DNA from 4 places in the Roseibium sp. Sym1 genome. Region 1 is predicted to be linked to each of the others. Evidence: riboswitches for the same ligand, from Rfam matches in the RefSeq annotation. Region 1 holds a riboswitch; each other region holds the start of a gene.
The links. A riboswitch is a leader RNA that binds a small molecule or an ion and turns the genes downstream of it on or off. The one in region 1 is predicted to bind thiamine pyrophosphate.
Positions count from the first base shown of each region.

Region 2: another riboswitch for thiamine pyrophosphate. It lies ahead of thiO (glycine oxidase ThiO); the one in region 1 lies ahead of thiC (phosphomethylpyrimidine synthase ThiC).
Region 3: another riboswitch for thiamine pyrophosphate. It lies ahead of O6760_RS12155 (ABC transporter permease); the one in region 1 lies ahead of thiC (phosphomethylpyrimidine synthase ThiC).
Region 4: another riboswitch for thiamine pyrophosphate. It lies ahead of O6760_RS17865 (hydroxyethylthiazole kinase); the one in region 1 lies ahead of thiC (phosphomethylpyrimidine synthase ThiC).

Region 1 is NZ_CP114789.1:6,553-11,178, reverse strand. Features, by position in the region: gene repB (plasmid partitioning protein RepB) at 1-197, opposite strand, end outside; gene repA (plasmid partitioning protein RepA) at 201-1,394, opposite strand; TPP riboswitch at 1,664-1,789, shown strand; gene thiC (phosphomethylpyrimidine synthase ThiC) at 1,881-3,689, shown strand; gene O6760_RS32375 (methyltransferase) at 4,465-4,626, opposite strand, start outside.
Region 2 is NZ_CP114786.1:5,532,504-5,537,129, reverse strand. Features, by position in the region: gene O6760_RS25685 (DUF6030 family protein) at 40-1,011, shown strand; gene O6760_RS25680 (pirin family protein) at 980-1,915, opposite strand; gene O6760_RS25675 (DNA topology modulation protein FlaR) at 2,068-2,598, shown strand; TPP riboswitch at 2,626-2,746, shown strand; gene thiO (glycine oxidase ThiO) at 2,906-3,883, shown strand; gene thiS (sulfur carrier protein ThiS) at 3,867-4,064, shown strand; gene O6760_RS25660 (thiazole synthase) at 4,068-4,626, shown strand, end outside.
Region 3 is NZ_CP114786.1:2,658,744-2,663,369, forward strand. Features, by position in the region: gene O6760_RS12150 (hypothetical protein) at 1-1,019, shown strand, start outside; TPP riboswitch at 1,097-1,202, shown strand; gene O6760_RS12155 (ABC transporter permease) at 1,258-2,106, shown strand; gene O6760_RS12160 (ABC transporter substrate-binding protein) at 2,134-3,075, shown strand; gene O6760_RS12165 (CHASE2 domain-containing protein) at 3,097-4,626, opposite strand, start outside.
Region 4 is NZ_CP114786.1:3,925,978-3,930,603, forward strand. Features, by position in the region: gene sbmA (peptide antibiotic transporter SbmA) at 1-221, opposite strand, end outside; gene O6760_RS17850 (DMT family transporter) at 579-1,580, shown strand; gene O6760_RS17855 (hypothetical protein) at 1,610-2,023, opposite strand; gene O6760_RS17860 (Lrp/AsnC ligand binding domain-containing protein) at 2,061-2,297, opposite strand; TPP riboswitch at 2,429-2,539, shown strand; gene O6760_RS17865 (hydroxyethylthiazole kinase) at 2,531-3,304, shown strand; gene thiD (bifunctional hydroxymethylpyrimidine kinase/phosphomethylpyrimidine kinase) at 3,339-4,145, shown strand; gene O6760_RS17875 (TRAP transporter substrate-binding protein) at 4,147-4,626, shown strand, end outside.

The sequences.
Region 1 (4,626 bases):
AACAGTTGCCGTTCTAATTCACTAGCACGGTCCATCTGACTTGAGAGTGAGCCAAGAGTTTTTGCGATGCCTCCAACCGGTGAACTTGACCGTCTATTTGGCGTGATGCCCGCCAGTGGGCGATCCGATTTATTTGGATCCCCTTGGATTTCACCATCCTCGTCCGACGAAAAACTGATCAGGTCTTTGCGTGCCATCCCTTACCTCCGTCCCCAAGTCACGTTTAAGAGGTCTTCGATTTCCTGGTTCACGAGAGACATAGATTCCATTGCGCGATCATAAGTACCGCGCACAAATTGGCTTCTTTCGACTTCATACAAAGTTTGCTTGGTAACACCGGCATCAGAAATAGCAGTAGATTTAAGCATCGCATGTTGAAGCATGCGATTTCCAAATATTGAACGCATAAACCCGGTCATCTGGCTTTGTGGTCCATCGTTTGGTTCGAAGCGAGTAACCAAGTAACGCATCCAATCATAGCTGGTACGCCCTCCGGCCTTTTCGACAACACTCATCAATTCAGCTGTCATAGAAAGAAATTGGGACATAGACATAACGTCCAACATCTGTGGATGTACGGTGATCAATACTCCTGTGGCCGCACTTAAGGCCGACATCGTTAGAAAGCCAAGCTGAGGTGGGCAATCAATGACTACAACGTCGTAATAGCTTTCAACGCTTGTCAGCACCTCCCCTATTCGGGCGAAAAACATGGACGCTGAACGTCCTTCAGACATTGCTTTGGGCGTTTCATGCTCGAATTCCATCAATTCAAGATTGCCTGGAACAATATGGAGGTTTGGCGTATATGTGGATCGAATGATTTCGCTTAAGGCTCGAGGGTCTTCATAACGGATAGCACCGTAAAGCGTTTCTCCCTCGTCGACATCTAGTTCGGGTTGATGTCCGAACATCGCTGACAATGATGCTTGTGGATCAAGGTCAATTGTTAAAACGCGGTATCCACGCAACGCCAAGAACTGAGCCAAATGAGCAGATGTGGTGGTTTTTCCGGAACCACCTTTGAAGTTCATTACAGTGATAACCTGAAGCTTTTCATCTCCCCGACGGATCGGCACATATTTTGGCGTGCCATTTTTCTCGTCCAAGACCTGACGTATATGATCCATGTCCTCGACAGAATATGTGCGCCTACCGTTCTCGTTTGGTTCGGGGCCATGCCCATCAGCGGCGACCTGACGTAAATAGCCTTCCTTAATGCCAATCAATTTAGCTGCTTCTGCAGGCGAAAATCTTCGGATAGTCTTTTGAGAAGCAGGTGGAAAGATTTTTCGTTGATGTATCTGCAATTGATGAGCGAGCTCATTCGCGTCCGCCGAAAGTGTCGTTGGCAGGTGTTCAGCAGCACCTTCAACCAGAAGATTGGTGTCCATCTCGAAAAATCCTCGAACTGCGCATTTTTGAAAACTACGCCTCAAACTGCGCTGTTACAATATGCTCCGATTCGTTACCAATTTACAAACGCTTAACCAAGTGCATTTTTCAGCCTAGTTTCGACAAGAACTTCGCATTGTTGTCCGCGGACAACTTTTTGGAGTCACCCGGCACATTTCCTTCAACCTTTTGCCGCCAAAGTGACAGCACTTCCTCGTCGAGCCAAGCATCTCTGTATTGACAAACGCACGTGGATGATGGCCGATGGCAACGTTACCAGGGGTGCCCCGGCAAGGGGCTGAGATACTGCTGGGCCGTTGATTGATGGCAGCGCAGTGACCCGTTGAACCTGATCCAGTTCATACTGGCGTAGGGACGGTGCAAGCGCTGCAGTACGACGTTGCCCAGAATCCGGAGCGTCATGGCGTCTTTCCATCATTCCGGCTTCGAACTGGGTCTCCAACTTGAAAGATTGGAGCCTCAGAATGAACATTGCCACCAAGACTATTACGCCCGAAATCACCAAGGGGCCGCTGCCTGCCTCTACAAAGGTTTACAAGCCGGGCGAAATTCATCCCGATATCCGCGTACCAGTGCGCGAGATCGCAGTCCATCCGGCCGCCGGCGAACCGCCCGTCACGGTCTATGATGCCTCCGGTCCCTATACCGACCCGACCCAGGCGATCGATATTGAAATGGGACTGCCGCGCCTTCGCGCCGAGTGGATCGCCGCCCGCGGTGACACGGAGGAATATGAGGGCCGCATGGTCAAGCCGGAAGACAACGGCTTTGCCACCGGCGAGCGCCTGACACTGCAATTCCCTAACCTGCAGAAACCGCGCCGCGCCAAAGACGGCAAGACCGTCACCCAGATCGCCTATGCCCGCGCCGGCATCATCACGCCAGAGATGGAATTCATCGCCATCCGGGAAAACCTTGGTCGCAAGGCTGCAAACGAAAAGCTTCCCCGTGATGGAGAGAGCTTCGGCGCGGCGATCCCGGATTTTGTTACACCGGACTTCGTCCGCGAGGAAGTCGCCCGCGGGCGCGCGATCATCCCAGCCAATATCAACCATCCGGAAGCGGAGCCGATGATCATTGGCCGGAACTTCCTGGTGAAGATCAACGCCAATATCGGCAACTCTGCCGTCACCTCGTCGATGGCGGAGGAAGTCGAGAAAATGGTCTGGGCGACTCGCTGGGGCGCCGACACCGTCATGGACCTATCGACCGGGCGCAACATCCACAACATTCGTGAATGGATCATCCGGAATTCGCCGGTTCCGATCGGCTCGGTGCCGCTCTACCAGGCGCTGGAAAAGGTTGGCGGCATTGCCGAGGACCTTACCTGGGAAGTCTTCCGCGACACGCTGATCGAGCAGGCCGAACAGGGCGTCGACTATTTCACCATCCATGCCGGTGTCCGGCTCTCCTACATTCCGCTCACCGTCAACCGCGTTACCGGCATCGTATCGCGCGGCGGTTCGATTATGGCCAAGTGGTGCCTGCATCATCACAAGGAGAGCTTCCTTTACGAGCATTTCGAGGAGATCTGCGACATTTGCCGTGCCTACGACGTTTCCTTTTCACTTGGTGACGGCTTGCGTCCGGGCTCGATTGCCGACGCCAACGACGCAGCGCAGTTCGCCGAACTGGAAACGCTCGGAGAGCTGACGAAGATCGCCTGGGCGAAAGACTGCCAGGTCATGATCGAAGGCCCTGGTCATGTGCCGATGCACAAGATCAAGGAGAACATGGACAAGCAGCTTGCGGTCTGCGGCGAGGCGCCGTTCTACACGCTCGGACCGCTGACGACCGACATCGCGCCGGGTTACGACCATATCACCTCGGGCATCGGTGCCGCGATGATTGGCTGGTTCGGCACGGCGATGCTCTGCTACGTCACGCCGAAGGAACACCTCGGCCTTCCCGACCGCAATGATGTGAAGACCGGTGTCATAACCTACAAGATCGCCGCCCATGCCGCCGACCTCGCCAAGGGTCATCCGGCAGCGAAGGTCCGCGACGACGCCCTGTCGCGCGCCCGTTTCGAGTTCCGCTGGGAGGACCAGTTCAACCTCGCGCTCGATCCGGAAACGGCCCGTTCGATGCATGACGAGACCTTGCCGAAGGAAGCCCACAAGGTCGCGCACTTCTGCTCCATGTGCGGTCCGAAATTCTGCTCCATGCGGATTTCCCACGATATCCGCGACGCTGCTCGTCAAGAGGGCATGGAGGCGATGGCAGTCAGATATCGTGCTGGCGGCGATCTCTACATGCCAAAGGATCTGTAGTTCATTCGCAGAGGGGAGGGGAGATTCGAGGGGAGGGGTTTAGGGCTCCCTTCGCCCGATGGCCTACCGCTCGATGCGGTAGGCGAGCGGAATGGGCTCCAAAATCGGTATTTTGATAAAAGGCCTTTGCTCAGCTATTCCGGGAGCGGTCCTGCGGCACCGTTTCACGGTTTTGTCACGCTTGGCCGCCGTTTTTCACGTTTGCACACTACCGGCCGATGTCGCGAGGACATCCGATTGCCTGTTTGACATCCATCATTTGGAAAATTCAGAGAATTGACTTATATTCTTGTCCGGAGTGGGATGGCAGGTTTCCCCGCCGCCCCCTTCCCTAAAGTATGAATTGGACCCGGATTTCGATTTGCAAGGTCGTCCGGGTCTTTTTCACTTTAAGGGTAACGCTGATAGGCCAATGCCACATCGTCGTTACCTCCGGTTTGAGAGCAAGGCTGTTGCCTCAGCCGGGCTAGCCAATCCGGCCCGGTCGCGCCGCTTGCTCTGCGCTGCTGCTTTTGCTGCTCAAAACTGAATCAGGTTTCCTCTTTGTAGAGCGCTAAAACTCTCGGGTTCGTTAACTGGTCGTGCGTTGTCTCAAATGTGGCACCGTCCCATTCAATCCACGCTTCCCAACCGGTCGGCGTCGCTCTGCCGTACCATACTCGAACGCTAATCCGATTGTTCGGCAATTCTTCGACTATGGAAACTGTGTGCGTGCCGCCGAGGCCGGAATCAATGTCATAGACTTTGACTTTTCGTATCGGTCCCATGGTTCCCCTCACAGCAACGCAAGTTGTTCGGCTGGGCGAAGTGGGACGACCGGGACCGGCAGGGCGCTTAGGCGCTCCTGCACCTGACCTTGCCGGGCGCGATCCTGGGCAAACTCGTAGCAGGCAATTTCGCAAATGATCGAGGTATCCTTCCAATCGTCCCTGTACAT
Region 2 (4,626 bases), on a different replicon from region 1:
TTGACCATCCGGTCTGGAGCCTCGGCAGTTTAGGAAACCATGGCAGGACTTGCGGACAAGCTCAGGCGGCTGCTCAGAGCCGGGATGGCGGCCAAACCCGGCAACGGAAAAACCGCTCAGGGGGGCAGGAAAGCCGTGCAACGCACGACCGGACCTCGCTGGGCAGAGCCGGATGCCGGCCATTTTGCCGACCCGCCGGCAGCAGCGGCGCCAAAGGCTTCCCGTGCCAACCGGACCGGATCGTCATTTGTGACGTCCTACTATGTCTGGGGCACGCTCGCGCTTCTGGCGGCCGGGGGCTCGATCGGTGTCCTCGTCTTCCAGGCTGCGCAGGACGACGGCATGCCGCAAGCGGCATCCGGAACGGGGCTGGCGGATCCGCTTCAGGATCTGGAACCGGCATCACGCGAAAACCTGTTGCGGCAATCGCCCGAATTGTCGGCGGAGTTGAAGCGAAGCTTTCTCGGCAAACCGGATGCGCTTTGTGCAGAGCTCAGGGAGCTCGGCCTCGGAAATCCCGGGTGGCGGAAGGCGCCGTTCAAGACGGATCGCTGGCAATGCGCATCCGACCTTGTGCTGCTGACGACGCCGAGTGTCGATTTCGGGCCGACGACGCTGTTTTTTCTGCTGCGCGGCTCCTCCGAAGACAGGGTGGATTATCTGAGGCTCAAGCTGGTCGTTGAGGACCCGCGTCAGAAAACGATCGGCCTGGAGGCCGTTTGGCTGGTCATCGACGCGCTCGCCGGGCGCTACGGCTGGACCGTCCCGGCCGCCTTTCGCAAGGCGGTGTCCGACTTCGACCAACTCGAGACGGTTCATCACGGGGTCCGGTTGTCCGTGGCCCCCGAAAATCCCGACCTGACTGGAGATCCGCTCGCCAGCGGGCGCCTCAACATCATCATGAATTTCGGCGAGCCGGATCTGATCCGGCCTGCCGACAGGTTCGAGAAGGCTCCGCCGCTGGAAAGCGGCTGGAGTGTCAGGGGCCCTGACGCTCGGGAAGGGGAATGAATTCCTCTGCATCGCCCGGCACCGTGTCGAAACGGCCCTGGCGCCAGTCTTCCTTGGCCTGTTCGATTCGTTCCTTCGACGAAGACACGAAGTTCCACCAGATGTAACGGCGGCCGTCCATCGGCTCTCCACCAAGCACCACGAAACGCGCCGGCACCAGGCCGTTGTTTTCGACCACAAGGTGATCGCCGGCCTTGAACACCAGGAGTTGCGCCGGATCGAAGCTCTGGCCCGCGATGCTGATTTGGCCTGATACCGTGTAGAGGCCACGCTCTTCCCAGCCCGCGTCCAGGGGAATTCTTGCGCCGGGTTCCAGGGTAATGTCGGCATAGAACATGTCCGATGCGGTCGAGACCGGCGCCTTGTGCCCATAGAGATCTCCGGCGATCAGTTTCACCGAAGCCCCCTTGTCGGCGAATTCCGGCTGCTCTTCCGTGCCAAAGTGCTGAAAGCTCGGGTCACTTTCTTCCAGATGCTTTGGCAGGGCGACCCAGCTCTGCAGGCCGAACAGTGGCCGTTTTGCCTGAAGGCGTTCCGGACGTTCGCGTTCCGAGTGCACAATGCCCTTGCCGGCGTTCATCCAGTTGAGCGCTCCCGGAGCGATCGCGATTTCGGTTCCCAGGCTGTCCCGGTGATACATCTCGCCTTCAAAGAGATAGGTCACGGTGGCAAGACCGATATGAGGATGAGGCCGAACGTCGATGCCTCCGCCGACCAGAAGTTCCGCGGGACCCATCTGGTCGAAAAAGATGAACGGGCCGATCATGCGCCGCTTGGCCGAGGGCAGGGCGCGGCGCACGGAAAACCCGCCAAGATCCGACGTGCGCGGAACGATGACCGTATCGATCGGGTCGCAACTCGATGCGTTTCCCGGCACGGGGTCGGGGCAGTTCAACCAGCTCATCGGCCTCTCCATCAATTCGTATCGTCCATGTGCCAATTAGATAGGGTTGCGGCCACGAATGTGTCCATTGAACAGTCTGTTTCCGGCTTTCCTTCCTGACCGGACCGTGTATAACCGCCAACCCTTTCCCTCGCTTTCCTCGAAGGTGTCCCATGAAACGCGTCATGATCGTCGGCGGTCCCGGGTCCGGCAAGAGCATGCTCGCCACGGCATTGGGAGAAAAAACCGGTCTGCCGGTCTTCCATATGGACAAAATCCACTGGTGCTCCGGCTGGGTGGAGCGCCCGAGAGCGGAGAAAGACCGGCTGACCCACGAGGTGCACATCCAGGACCACTGGATCTTCGAGGGGGGACACTCCGGCACGTATGCGGAGCGGGTCGCCCGGGCGGACACCTTTGTCTGGCTGGACGTGCCTGTCGGCCTGCGTCTGTTCCGTGTCCTCAGGCGGTCGATGAAACACTACGGACGCACGCGGCCGGATCTGCCCGACGGTTGTCCCGAGCGCTTCAATCTGCAGACCGTCGATTTTCTCCATTTCATCTGGCGCACGCGGAACTCCGCACGCGACAAGCTGGAGGCTGTCTACCGGACACCACCCGCACATCTCGCGGTGTATCGGCTGACCACGCTCGCCGAGGTCCGCTCATTCCTTGCAAGTCTCGATCAGGAGGCACTCCCTTGACAGGACCGGTCTGGCGACGGCACAAGGAAACTTCACCCGGGGTGTCCCGACAAGGGGCTGAGATACTGCTGGCGCAATTGCGCGGCGCAGGGACCCGACGAACCTGATCCAGGTCATGCTGGCGAAGGGAGGGTGCCTCAGGGACTGTTCAGGGTCGATCCGCCCCGTGTCCCTTTCAGCCGTCCCGTTCCGGTTTGACCACCTGAGAAGCAAGGTGGTGCCTGCCTTGCCGGAGTGCGGACTTGGCGCAGATCATTGTCTCCCTGACGATGCCCCCCGGGCGGCTGTCCACACGAGTGGGGCTGCCATGAAGGTGGAAATTCGCGGTTCCGGTGTCGCCGGACTGGCGCTTGCACTGGAGCTGATTGGACGCGGAGCAGAGGTGAGCCTGCTTGAGCGCGGTCGCGACATGCGCCGGAGCGCTTCCTGGCTCGCTGGCGGTATGCTCGCACCCTGGTGCGAACGGGAAAATGCCGAAGAGGCAGTGCTTGTCCTGGGACGTGGATCGATTGACTGGTGGGACAGGGCGGTGCCTGGCCTTGTCAGGCGAAACGGCACACTGGTGGTGGCTTCGCCAAGGGACACCGGGGAACTTGACCGGTTCGCGGCGCGCACCGATGGTTTCAGCCATGTTGACCGCGACGCGATCGGCGCCCTTGAACCGGATCTCGCAGGCCGTTTTGCCAGGGCATTGTTCTTCGAGAGGGAAGCACATCTTGACCCGCGCAAGGCCCTGACCGGCCTGCTCGACAAGCTGGTCGGCCAAGGCGTCCAGTATTGCTGCTGTGGAAAGCATGCCGGATCCGATGCAGACCTTGCCGTGGATTGTACCGGGATAGCGGCGGAGGATCCGGACCTCAGGCCGGTGCGCGGCGAGATGCTGTTGCTGCACGCACCCGAGGTGACCCTGTCCCGGCCGGTCAGGTTCCTGCATCCGCGGATCCCCGTCTATGTGGTCCCCAGGGACAATCATCACTTCATGGTGGGGGCGACGATGATCGAGAGCGCCGATAGCGGCCCGATCACCGTGCGGTCCACAATGGAGCTGCTCAATGCTGCCTACAGCCTCCATCCGGGGTTCGCGGAAGCAAGGATCATCGAGACCGGGGCGGGGCTGCGTCCCGCCTATCCGGACAATCTGCCGCGTATCCGGCGCAAGGGGAGGACGGTCTCGCTCAACGGCTTCTACAGGCATGGTTTCCTGCTGGCTCCCCATTTCGCCGCCGAAGCGGCAGAGCTCATTTTTTCGCAAGACCTGGAGACGGCGCATGAACCTCATCATTAACGGCGAGGACCGGCAGGTTGCGAGTGCGACGCTGGCCCTGCTTCTGGAAGAGCTGGCCTATGACCACGATTTCCTGGCAACGGCGCACAACGGTGACCTTGTCCCGGCAGAGGATCGGGCTGCCTGTGTTCTACAGACCGGTGACAGGATCGAGATCCTGTCACCCATGCAGGGAGGCTGACCAGTGGTGACCTTCTATGGCGAAACCGTCTCCTCTCGACTGCTTCTGGGGACGGCACAATACCCGTCCCCCAAGGTGCTCGGCGAGGCGGTGAAGGCCTCCGGTACGGAAATCGTGACGGTATCGCTCCGACGGGAGACAGCGAACGGTGGTTCGGGAGGCCGGTTCTGGGAACTGATCCGTGAACTCGGCGTGCGCGTCCTGCCCAACACCGCTGGCTGCCATTCGTTCAAGGAAGCGGTCACGACGGCAAAGATAGCGCGGGAACTTTTTGGCACCGACTGGATCAAGCTGGAAGTGATCGGTCACCACGACAGCCTGCAACCGGATGTCTTCGGACTTGTCGAGGCCGCACGGATCCTGAGCGCCGACGGCTTCAAGGTGTTCCCGTATACAACCGAGGATGTGGTCGTCGGTGAGAAGCTTCTCCAGGCGGGCTGCCAAGTGCTGATGCCCTGGTGTGCGCCCATCGGCTCGGCGAGGGGGCCGGTCAATCCGGAGGCGCTGAAAAGCTATCGTGCGCATTTCAGGGAAATTCCGCTGGTGGTAGATGCCGGGCTTG
Region 3 (4,626 bases), on a different replicon from region 1:
CGGCGGCGGCCGTGGTGCTGATACTGGTCGCGGTTGGAGCGTACTTCCTGCTTCCTGCAGGCGAGCAGACCGCGGACAGCGGCCCGTCTGCGACTGGCGGGGACACGCAGATCACAACGACGGCGGTTCAACCCGAACCCGCCGCGCCGGACCAGGGCACGCCGGCGCAGGATGAACCCTCTCAGGCTGCGGCGGACGAGACCAAAAACACCGACAGGCTGCTGAATGACGGTACTGACGACGTGGTTGCGCCCGACGCCCTGACAGTGACCACGACGACGATCACGCCGCAGGACGACACCCCGGCCCCGGCCCCGGCGCAGCCGTCCATCGTGACGTCCATCGACAACGAACAGGTGCCGGCCGCCGAGCCGGCCACGCCCGAACAACCGCCGGTGGCCGTGCCGGATGACAACCTTGCGGCGATTTCGCCCGAAGAAGCGGCTCCCTCCGTTCCTGCCGTCGCGGAAGAGAGCAGCGTACAGCGCTCGATCCTCTACGAGGAAGGCGAGGAAAGCGGAGGTGCCGGCACCGCGGCACAGGGCGCCGTCGTCTGGACCCTCGACGAGGAAACCAATCTCGATGGTCAGGCACAGGCGGTTCTGAGCGCCTCCGTCGAGATTCCCGAACGCGACGTGAAGGTGGATATCCGCATCAAGCCGAATGATGACACGTCGCTGCCGGCGAGCCACCTGGTCGAGATCAAGTACGAGTTTCCGGAAACCTTTGCCGCCGGGGATGTCGTCAACGTGCCCGGTCTGGTCATGAAGCCGACGGAAGAGGCCCGCGGGGATGCCCTCATCGGGGCATCGGTGAAAGTCTCTCCCGGCTTTTTCTGGATTGCGCTCTCCAGCCTGCCCAACGAACAGCAGCGGAACCTGGCCCTTTTGCGCGAGCGCGGCTGGATCGACATTCCGATGCTGTATGAAAACGGCAAAAGGGGCATCCTGACCCTTGAAAAGGGCACTGTCGGTGCCGAAGCGGTCGAAAAGGCGATCACAGCCTGGCAGGCCGGCTGACCCCAAGGGGCGACCACCAAATCCAAAAAAGCCGCGGATCGCGGCTTGCCTTTTTCCACCGTACGAGGCAAGGTCCGCCTTGGTCCGAGGGGTGTTCCGGTTTCCGGAACTGAGATGGCATCAGCCGAACCCTTAGAACCTGATCCGGGTCATGCCGGCGAAGGGACGGAAACCTTTAGCCAAATCCCGGATCTCCAATGTCATTTTCGGCGCGTCCGAAGACGGGAGATCCTATGCGTTGTCGTCTGCCATCGTGGCAGTTGCTGTCATTGCCGTTGCCGGTTCCGGCCCGCCCGATTGCCTTCGGGTGCAGGCGCGAGGGGTCGGCCAGATGACGTCTTTCCTGATGCCGGTGCTGCGGGCCCTGACCGGTGCAGCTGTCGCCGTTGCGGTCTGGGCTGCGATCGTCTTCGTTTTTGACACCCAGCACTACATCCTGCCCGGGCCGGACCGGGTGTTCGCGGCCTTTGCCAAGAACGCCGGTTTCCTGCTGCATCATGCGGGGATCACCGCCTACGAAACCGTGCTCGGTTTTGTTTTGGGCGCGTTGGCAGGGGCCGTTCTGTCTGTGTTTTTGTGGTTGTTCCCGGTGGCGGCCCGGTTCGCGATGCCGCCGATCCTCGTGACCCAGGCGCTGCCGGTTTTCGCAATCGCGCCGATTCTTGTCCTTTGGCTCGGCTTCGGCCTTGCATCCAAGATCGTGGTCGTGATCCTCGTGATCTTCTTCACCGTGACATCGACCTTTTTCGACGGTCTCCAGCGTCTCGACCCGGGGCTGGGGGACCTGGCCCGGCTCTACCGGCTGTCGCGGCTGCGCGAATTGTGGCTGTTCCGCCTGCCGTCCGGCCTGCCTGCTTTTGCCTCCGGCCTGCGCGTGGCCGCCGTCTTCGCGCCCATGGGCGCGATTATCGGCGAGTGGGCCGGAGCCAAGGGCGGGCTTGCCTTCATCATGCTCCAGAGCAGCAATCGCATGCAGGCGGACCTGATGTTCGCCGCTCTCATCCTGCTCGCGGCAATGGTGCTGATCATGCGCTTTGCCGTGAACCGCTTCACCCAGTTTCTAGTGCCCTGGCAGACCGTGACCTGAAACCACGCTGCCGCAACGGAGGATCCAATGAAAAAACAACTCCTGTCTCTTGTCTTCGCCGCCGGCCTTCTGGCGTCTCAGCCGGTCCAGGCCGCGGACAAGCTGACCCTGCTGCTTGACTGGTTCATCAATCCCGATCACGCGCCGCTGGTTACGGCCCAGACCAAGGGGTTCTTCGCGGCCGAGGGCCTTGAGGTGGAAATCATCGAGCCGGCGGATCCGGCCATGCCGCCGAAGCTGGTGGCGGCAGGACGGGGCGATATTGCGGTCTCCTATCAGCCGACGCTGCATGCCCAGATCGAGGAAGACCTGCCGCTGAAATGGATCGGTACGCTGGTCGAAACGCCGCTCAACTCGCTGATTGTTCTCAAGGACGGCCCCATAAAGGAATTGGCGGACCTGAAGGGCAAGACGATCGGCTTCTCCGTCTCCGGTTTCGAGGACGCCATGCTCGGCCAGATGCTGCGTTCGGTGGGTCTGACCATGGACGATGTCGAGCTGGTGAATGTCAATTTTGCCTTGTCCGGTTCGTTGCTGTCCGGCCAGGTGGATGCGGTGATCGGCGCCTATCGCAATTTCGAGCTGACCCAGATCGAGATCGAAGGCAAGGCCGGCAAGGCGTTCTTCCCGGAAGAAAATGGGGTGCCGGTCTTCGACGAGCTGATCTACGTGGTCAACAAGGATAAGACGGACGATCCGAGGTTCAGGAAGTTCCTGGCCGCCGTCGAGGCGGCGACGATCTACCTGACCAACCATCCCGAGGAAGCCTGGAACGCCTTCATCGAGGCTTATCCGCATCTCAATGACGAGCTCAACAAGCGCGCCTGGACCGACACGCTGCCACGGTTTGCCAAGCGTCCGGCCACTCTGGATGAGGGCCGCTATCAGCGGTTTGCGGAATTCATGGCCGATGCCGGCCTGATCGGCACGGTGCCGCCGGTCGAAAGTTTTGCGGAAGAGATCCGCTGACGCAGATGACAGCGCCGCCGTTCAGGCGGCGCTGTCGGCGGCGGATGACAGCGCCGAGAGGTGGTCATCGAACCGGTCGTAAAAGGGTGTCATGGCAGGTGCCAGAGCCTTTGCCTCGGCAAGCGCTCTGGCGGCCGCAACGGTGTCTTTCTCCCGGAGCGCGTCAAGCAGTTGCTCATGGCAGGCTGACAGGGTTTCAAAGGCGGCTGACTGCCTGAGGGTCCCGTCACCCATAAGCGCGAACAGCTTGATGGGTTCGCTTTTGCCCTTCAGGGGAATTTCCCCGGCTTCCAGATAGGCAAAGTCCGGTGCCGCGGCCCGTGTCTCTTCGGATACCAACAGGTTCGCACCTACGGCCTTGCAGCTCGATTCGATGCGCGAGGCCACATTCACGGCGTCGCCGATGACGGAATAGTTGAAGCGGCGCGCGGACCCCATGTTGCCGACGCAGGCCTCGCCGCTGTTGAGGCCGATCCCGATCTGCACGGTTTGCGTTTTCAGGTTCCGGGCCTTGAACCCGAAGGCATCCTCTTCATTGAGCCTGTCGACGAGCTTCAGCATGGCCAGGCTGGCGCGGCAGGCCTTTTCAGCGTGATCGGGCACCGGCAGGGGCGCGTTCCAGAAGGCCATGATGCTGTCGCCGATATATTTGTCGATGGTGCCGCCTTCGGCCTGGATGGCGTCGGAAAGCGGTGACAGCAGCGTGTTCAGGAAACTGACGAGTTCCTCGGGTGTGAGCTGTTCGGAGATCGGTGTGAAGCCGCGAATGTCCATGAACAGGATGGTCATCGGCCTGATTTCGCCGCCGAGGGCAAGCTGCTCCGGGGCCTTTTCCAGCTGCGTGACCAGTTCCGGCGACAGATACTGGCTGAAGGCCTGTCTGACGAAGCGCTTTTCCCGGTCGCTCAGGAAATAGAGCAGGGCGGTCGACGCAGTAAAGACAAGCACGGCCGAGAGGCTGGGGTAGACAGGATCGATCAGAAGGCCGTCGACCCGGAAGAGGTAGACAGAGCCGCCAACGAGGCCGCCGACAAGCGCCGCCCCCAGCACGGCGGTGCCGATGCTGCCGATAACGGGCAGCGCCAGGATCAGGATTGCACCGGCGGCGAAGGTTGCCAGGACTTCCAGGCCGAACGTCCAGTCCGGGCGCGACAGGAACTGGCCCGAAATGATCTGTTCCGCCGCCTGGGCGTGAATGGACACCCCGGGAACCTGCTCTCCCAGCGGGGTCGCCCGGATGTCCCGCAATCCGACCGCCGACGTGCCGACAAAAACGATCTGTCCTTCAATCGCAGGGAGAAGTCCTTCGAGCTGTTCCGGGTCGAAAAGGCGCCGGGCGGAGACGTACCGTTCGGGATGCCTGTCATCGGCATTGTAATAGAGCCAGAGTTCCCCCTTTGCCGTAGTCGGCGGGCGCAAAGCTCCGATCTTGATGGCGGTAACCGCTGCCGCTCCGGTCGCGCTCTCGTTGCTCGAACCGGTCGCGCGGATCACGATGCCCTTCTCTCCCTGGGCCACCCTCAGCGCCTCCGTGACAAGGCTTGGATAGAT
Region 4 (4,626 bases), on a different replicon from region 1:
GCGGCGATCCAGAAGAACGTCATCAGTTCCGCCATGTACTCGTCCATGGTCACGGTGCCCGGTTCGGACAGGGCCTTCTGGATCGTGTCGTAGAAGGAGCCGAACCATTCGTTGATCCGGACGTCCAGCTGCACCTTGTACCAGGTCACCCAGAGAATGATCACGGAGCCCACCCAGGCCCACAAGAACCATTTTCGGGTTTTGAAAAACGAACGGAACATGGCGATCTGCCTCTCGAATCGGAATTTCCAAGGATTATAGGTGCCCGTCCGGCAATTAGGAGAGCGCACGCGATTATTGAGGATGTTGTGAAGAGATTTTGACTGCCGTGCCGTTTTCACAAGGCAGACATGCGCGCAAAAGCGTCAATTCGGGCTGCTTGCGCATTGCAAAGGCGGCGTGTTGCCTCGATACTGGCGCTCCTTACTGATCAAACCCTGCCTGACATCCGTCTTTTACAGACCGGGCCGTGCGACACGGCCGTTGTCCCGGTTGCGCGCCGGGTGTTGTGATCTTCGCGGGACCCGGCCCGGCGTCCCGCGGATCGTGCTTCTCGTGCCGGCCAACGGAATTGTTCCATGACGGTTTCCAGCCTGAAGTCCCGCTTTTCCGGTCCGCCCGCGCCGACGGGCATGACCCGGCAGGCGCCGCTCCTGGGCATATCGCTGAAGGTCGCGTCCACGCTGGTGTTCTTCGTCATGGCGACGGCACTGAAAATTGCGGCGGAGAGCGTGCCGATCGGACAGCTCGTGTTCGCCCGCAACTTCTTCGGCCTGTTTCCGGTGCTGATCATGGTCGGCATGCGCCGCGAACTCGGTCTTGCCTTCAGGACGCACAATCCGAAAGGGCACCTGACGCGTGCCACCATCGGCCTGACGGCGATGGTGTGCGGCTTTACCGCGCTCTCCCTGCTGCCGTTGCCCGATGCCACGGCGATCGGTTTCGCGACGCCGCTCTTTGTTGTCGTGCTGGCGTTTCTGCTGCTCGGCGAGGCGGTCCGGATCTACCGCTGGAGCGCGGTCGGTGTGGGATTTGTCGGTATTCTCGTGGTTCTTTCACCCCATCTGGGCGAGGGGCATCTCGATGGACCGTCCACGCTCGGGGCCTTGATCGGGGTGACCGGGGCGGGCTTTGCCGCACTGGCCATGATCACCGTGCGCAAACTGTGCGAGACGGAGCGGACCTCGACCATCGTGACCTGGTTTGCCGGTTCGGCAACCCTGCTGTCGCTGCTGACCCTGCCGCTCGGCCTCGTCCTGCCCGGACAGGCCTGGGTCATTCCCGACTGGCCGACCGCCGGGCTTCTGGTGCTGATCGGACTGGCGGGCGGGGTCGGGCAGATCCTGCTCACCCAGAGCTACCGCTATGCCGACGCGTCGACCATCGCGCCGTTCGACTATGTCAACATGCTCTGGGCAATCATCGTCGGCTGGGTGGTGTTTTCCGAAGTGCCGCTTCCGGAAGTCGTGCTCGGCGCGCTGATCGTGATCGCGGCGGGGATCTTCGTCATCTACCGCGAGCACCGCCTCGGCCTCGACCGCACCAAATCCCGCCGCGCCTCGACACCGTCTCGCTCATAGCGGCACAGGGACGGAAGGCCCGGTACCGCTTACTGCGGCTTGTACTCGAACCGCTCGACAGCACTCTTTGTGCCGTCCGGGAAAATCAGCTGGACGCTGATCGACTGGGTCGAGCCGGGCGGGCGCTCGATATAGGGCTTGTCCTTCAGAACCGCGTTGGGGTTGTCCGGATCGCATTCATCCAGTTGCCATTCCTGGTCGATCGGGCCGTCATTGATGCCGTAGAAAACGTAGTCGATGCCGCATTTCCAGGATTCCAGATGGGTGAAATAGACCAGCTCCTGGCCCTGCCAGTCGCGGAAGGCAACCCAGTTGGCCTTGGTCAGATCAAGGATCTGCTTGATCTGTTCCGGCGGCATGCCCTGGGCGGAGACCGGCACGGATGTTGCCATGGGGGCAAGGGCGAGGCCGAGACAAAGGGCCGTCGATTTCAGAAACTGCATGAAAGCTCCTCCTGGATGAGGTGGCCGGAAAGGTGTTTCAAAAGGCCTTGAAGGTGATGATGGTCTTGGTGTCCTGGATGCCGTCGATCGGGTGCACCTTCTCATTGACGAAATGGCCGATATCGGCGCCGTCATCGATGTAGAACTTGACCAGGAGGTCGTTGTCGCCGCTGGTCGAATAGACCTCGGATGCAATCTCCGCGTCGGCGATCGCGTTGGCGACCTGGTAGGTCTTGCCCAGCTGGCATTTGATCATCACGAAAAACGGGGTCATGCGGTGCTCCGGACAGTGCTTCAATCAAAATGTGTTCATGGACATCGCCCATCTCGCCGTATCAGTCAATCGCGGAGAGGCGCGCAATGCCCCGGGACTTGCATTCGGATGTCCCTCTTGCTAGCAGTCAAGTCATCTCATGGGGGTGCCCGGCCATACCGGTCCGGGCTGAGAGGCGGCCCGCCAACTCCTTGAACCTGATCCGGATGATACCGGCGGAGGGATTTGAGATCATGACACTTTCCCTGGTGGCCTCGACACGGGACCTTTCTCCGGAAACCGTTCATGCGGTGCTGGAGCGGGTCCGGCAGACGACACCGCGCGTTCATGCCATCACCAACGCGGTTGCCCAGAATTTCACTGCAAATGTGCTGCTGGCGCTTGGCGCGGTGCCGTCGATGACACTGGCGCCGGAGGAAGTCGCGGGCTTTGCCGCCGGGTCCGACGCGCTGCTCGTCAACCTGGGCACGCTGGACGAGACGCGCCGCAGCGCGATCCCGCTTGCGGTCGCGGCCGCGCAGAAGGCGGGACGCCCCGTCTGTATCGATCCGGTCTTTGTCGAACGTTCGACCTTGCGATGCGAGTTCGCGCGGGACCTGCTGGCAGCACAGCCTGATCTGGTGCGGCTTAACCTGGCCGAACTGGAGGCCCTGTTCCCCGACCGGGAACAGGCGGACGCCCTGATCGCGACCGGCACGGTGTTTGCGGTGACAGGCGCGGAGGACAAGATCGAAAGCCAGGGCGAGGACTATTGCCTTTCCAACGGACACAAGCTGATGGGGCGGGTCACCGCGACCGGCTGTGCCGGCGGCGCGGTTCTGGCCGCCTTTGCCGCCGTGGAGGCCGACAAGGCGCTGGCGGCCGCCTGTGGCCTCAGCGTCTTCAACATTGCCGGAGAGATCGCGGCGGAACGCTCCGGCGGGCCCGGGAGCTTCGTGCCGGAACTGCTGGACGCCCTCTACGGCCTCAGCCTGCGGGATATCGAGATCCGTTTGAAAACGGCCTGAACCGGCAGTCCCTGTTTCACTTGAGGAGACCCACATGACCGCCATAGCGGTGACGATTGCAGGATCTGATTCCGGCGGCGGTGCCGGCATACAGGCCGATCTGAAAACCTTTTCCGCCAACGGCGTCTTCGGTGCCAGCGTCCTGACCGCCCTGACGGCGCAGAACACGCTCGGTGTCAGCGCGATCCACGACGTGCCGCCGGACTTCGTCCGCGCGCAGATCGACGCGGTCTATTCGGACCTTGCGGTCAAGGCCACCAAGATCGGCATGCTGTCGACGGTTGCGACAATCGAGGCGGTTGCCGATGGGCTGAAAGCGCATGACACCGGGCCGGTCGTGCTCGACCCGGTCATGGTTGCCGCCTCCGGCGATCCGCTCCTGGCCGACAGCGCGGTCGAGACGCTGATATCCGCGCTGGTGCCGCTGGCCGACATCATCACGCCGAACCTTCATGAAGCCGCCCGCATGCTGGAGACCGGTCCCGCCGGCAGCGAGACGGAGATGCACGCCCAGGCGGAGCGGCTGCTCGGACTGGGTGCCAAAGCCGTGCTTCTCAAGGGCGGGCACGGCGATGGGCCGGAAAGCGCGGACCTGTTCCTGGACCGGGACGGCGCCGCCGTCTGGCTTCGGGACCGGCGGATCGAAACGGACAACACCCACGGGACGGGCTGCACCCTGTCGTCTGCCATTGCCGCCGGCCTTGCCGGCAGGCAGACGCTGGCGCAGTCGGTCCGGGCGGCCAAGGCCTATATCCAGGCCGCGATCGCCGCTGCCGACCGGCTCGAGATTGGCGCAGGGCACGGGCCGGTCCACCATTTTCACGCGCTCTGGAGCAAGTGATATGAGCAAAGAGAAAACAGGACAGACGCAGGCGCTGAGCCGCCGGGCGGTTCTGGGGGCGGGCGCAGGCGCGGGGGCGGCCCTGGCAACGCCCGCGATCGCCCAGGAGCAGGCGACCCTGGAATGGAAGATGGTGACCTCCTGGCCCAAGAACCTGCCGGGACCCGGCGTGACCGCGCGGCGGATCGCCGAGCGGATCCAGCTGATGTCCGGCGGCCGGCTGCGCATCCGCCTGTTCGCCGCCGGCGAACTGGTGCCCGCGCTCGGCGTCTTCGATGCGGTGTCCGCCGGTACGGCGCAAATGGCGCACACGGCGTCGTTCTTCTGGCAGGGCAAGATCCCGGCATCGGTCTATTTCACCGCGGTGCCGTTTGGCTTGCTGCCGCACGAGCACATCACCTGGATTGAACAGGGGGGCGGACAGGCGCTCTGGGACGAGCTTTATGCGCCTTTCGGCCTGAAGCCGGTCATGGCGGGCAAT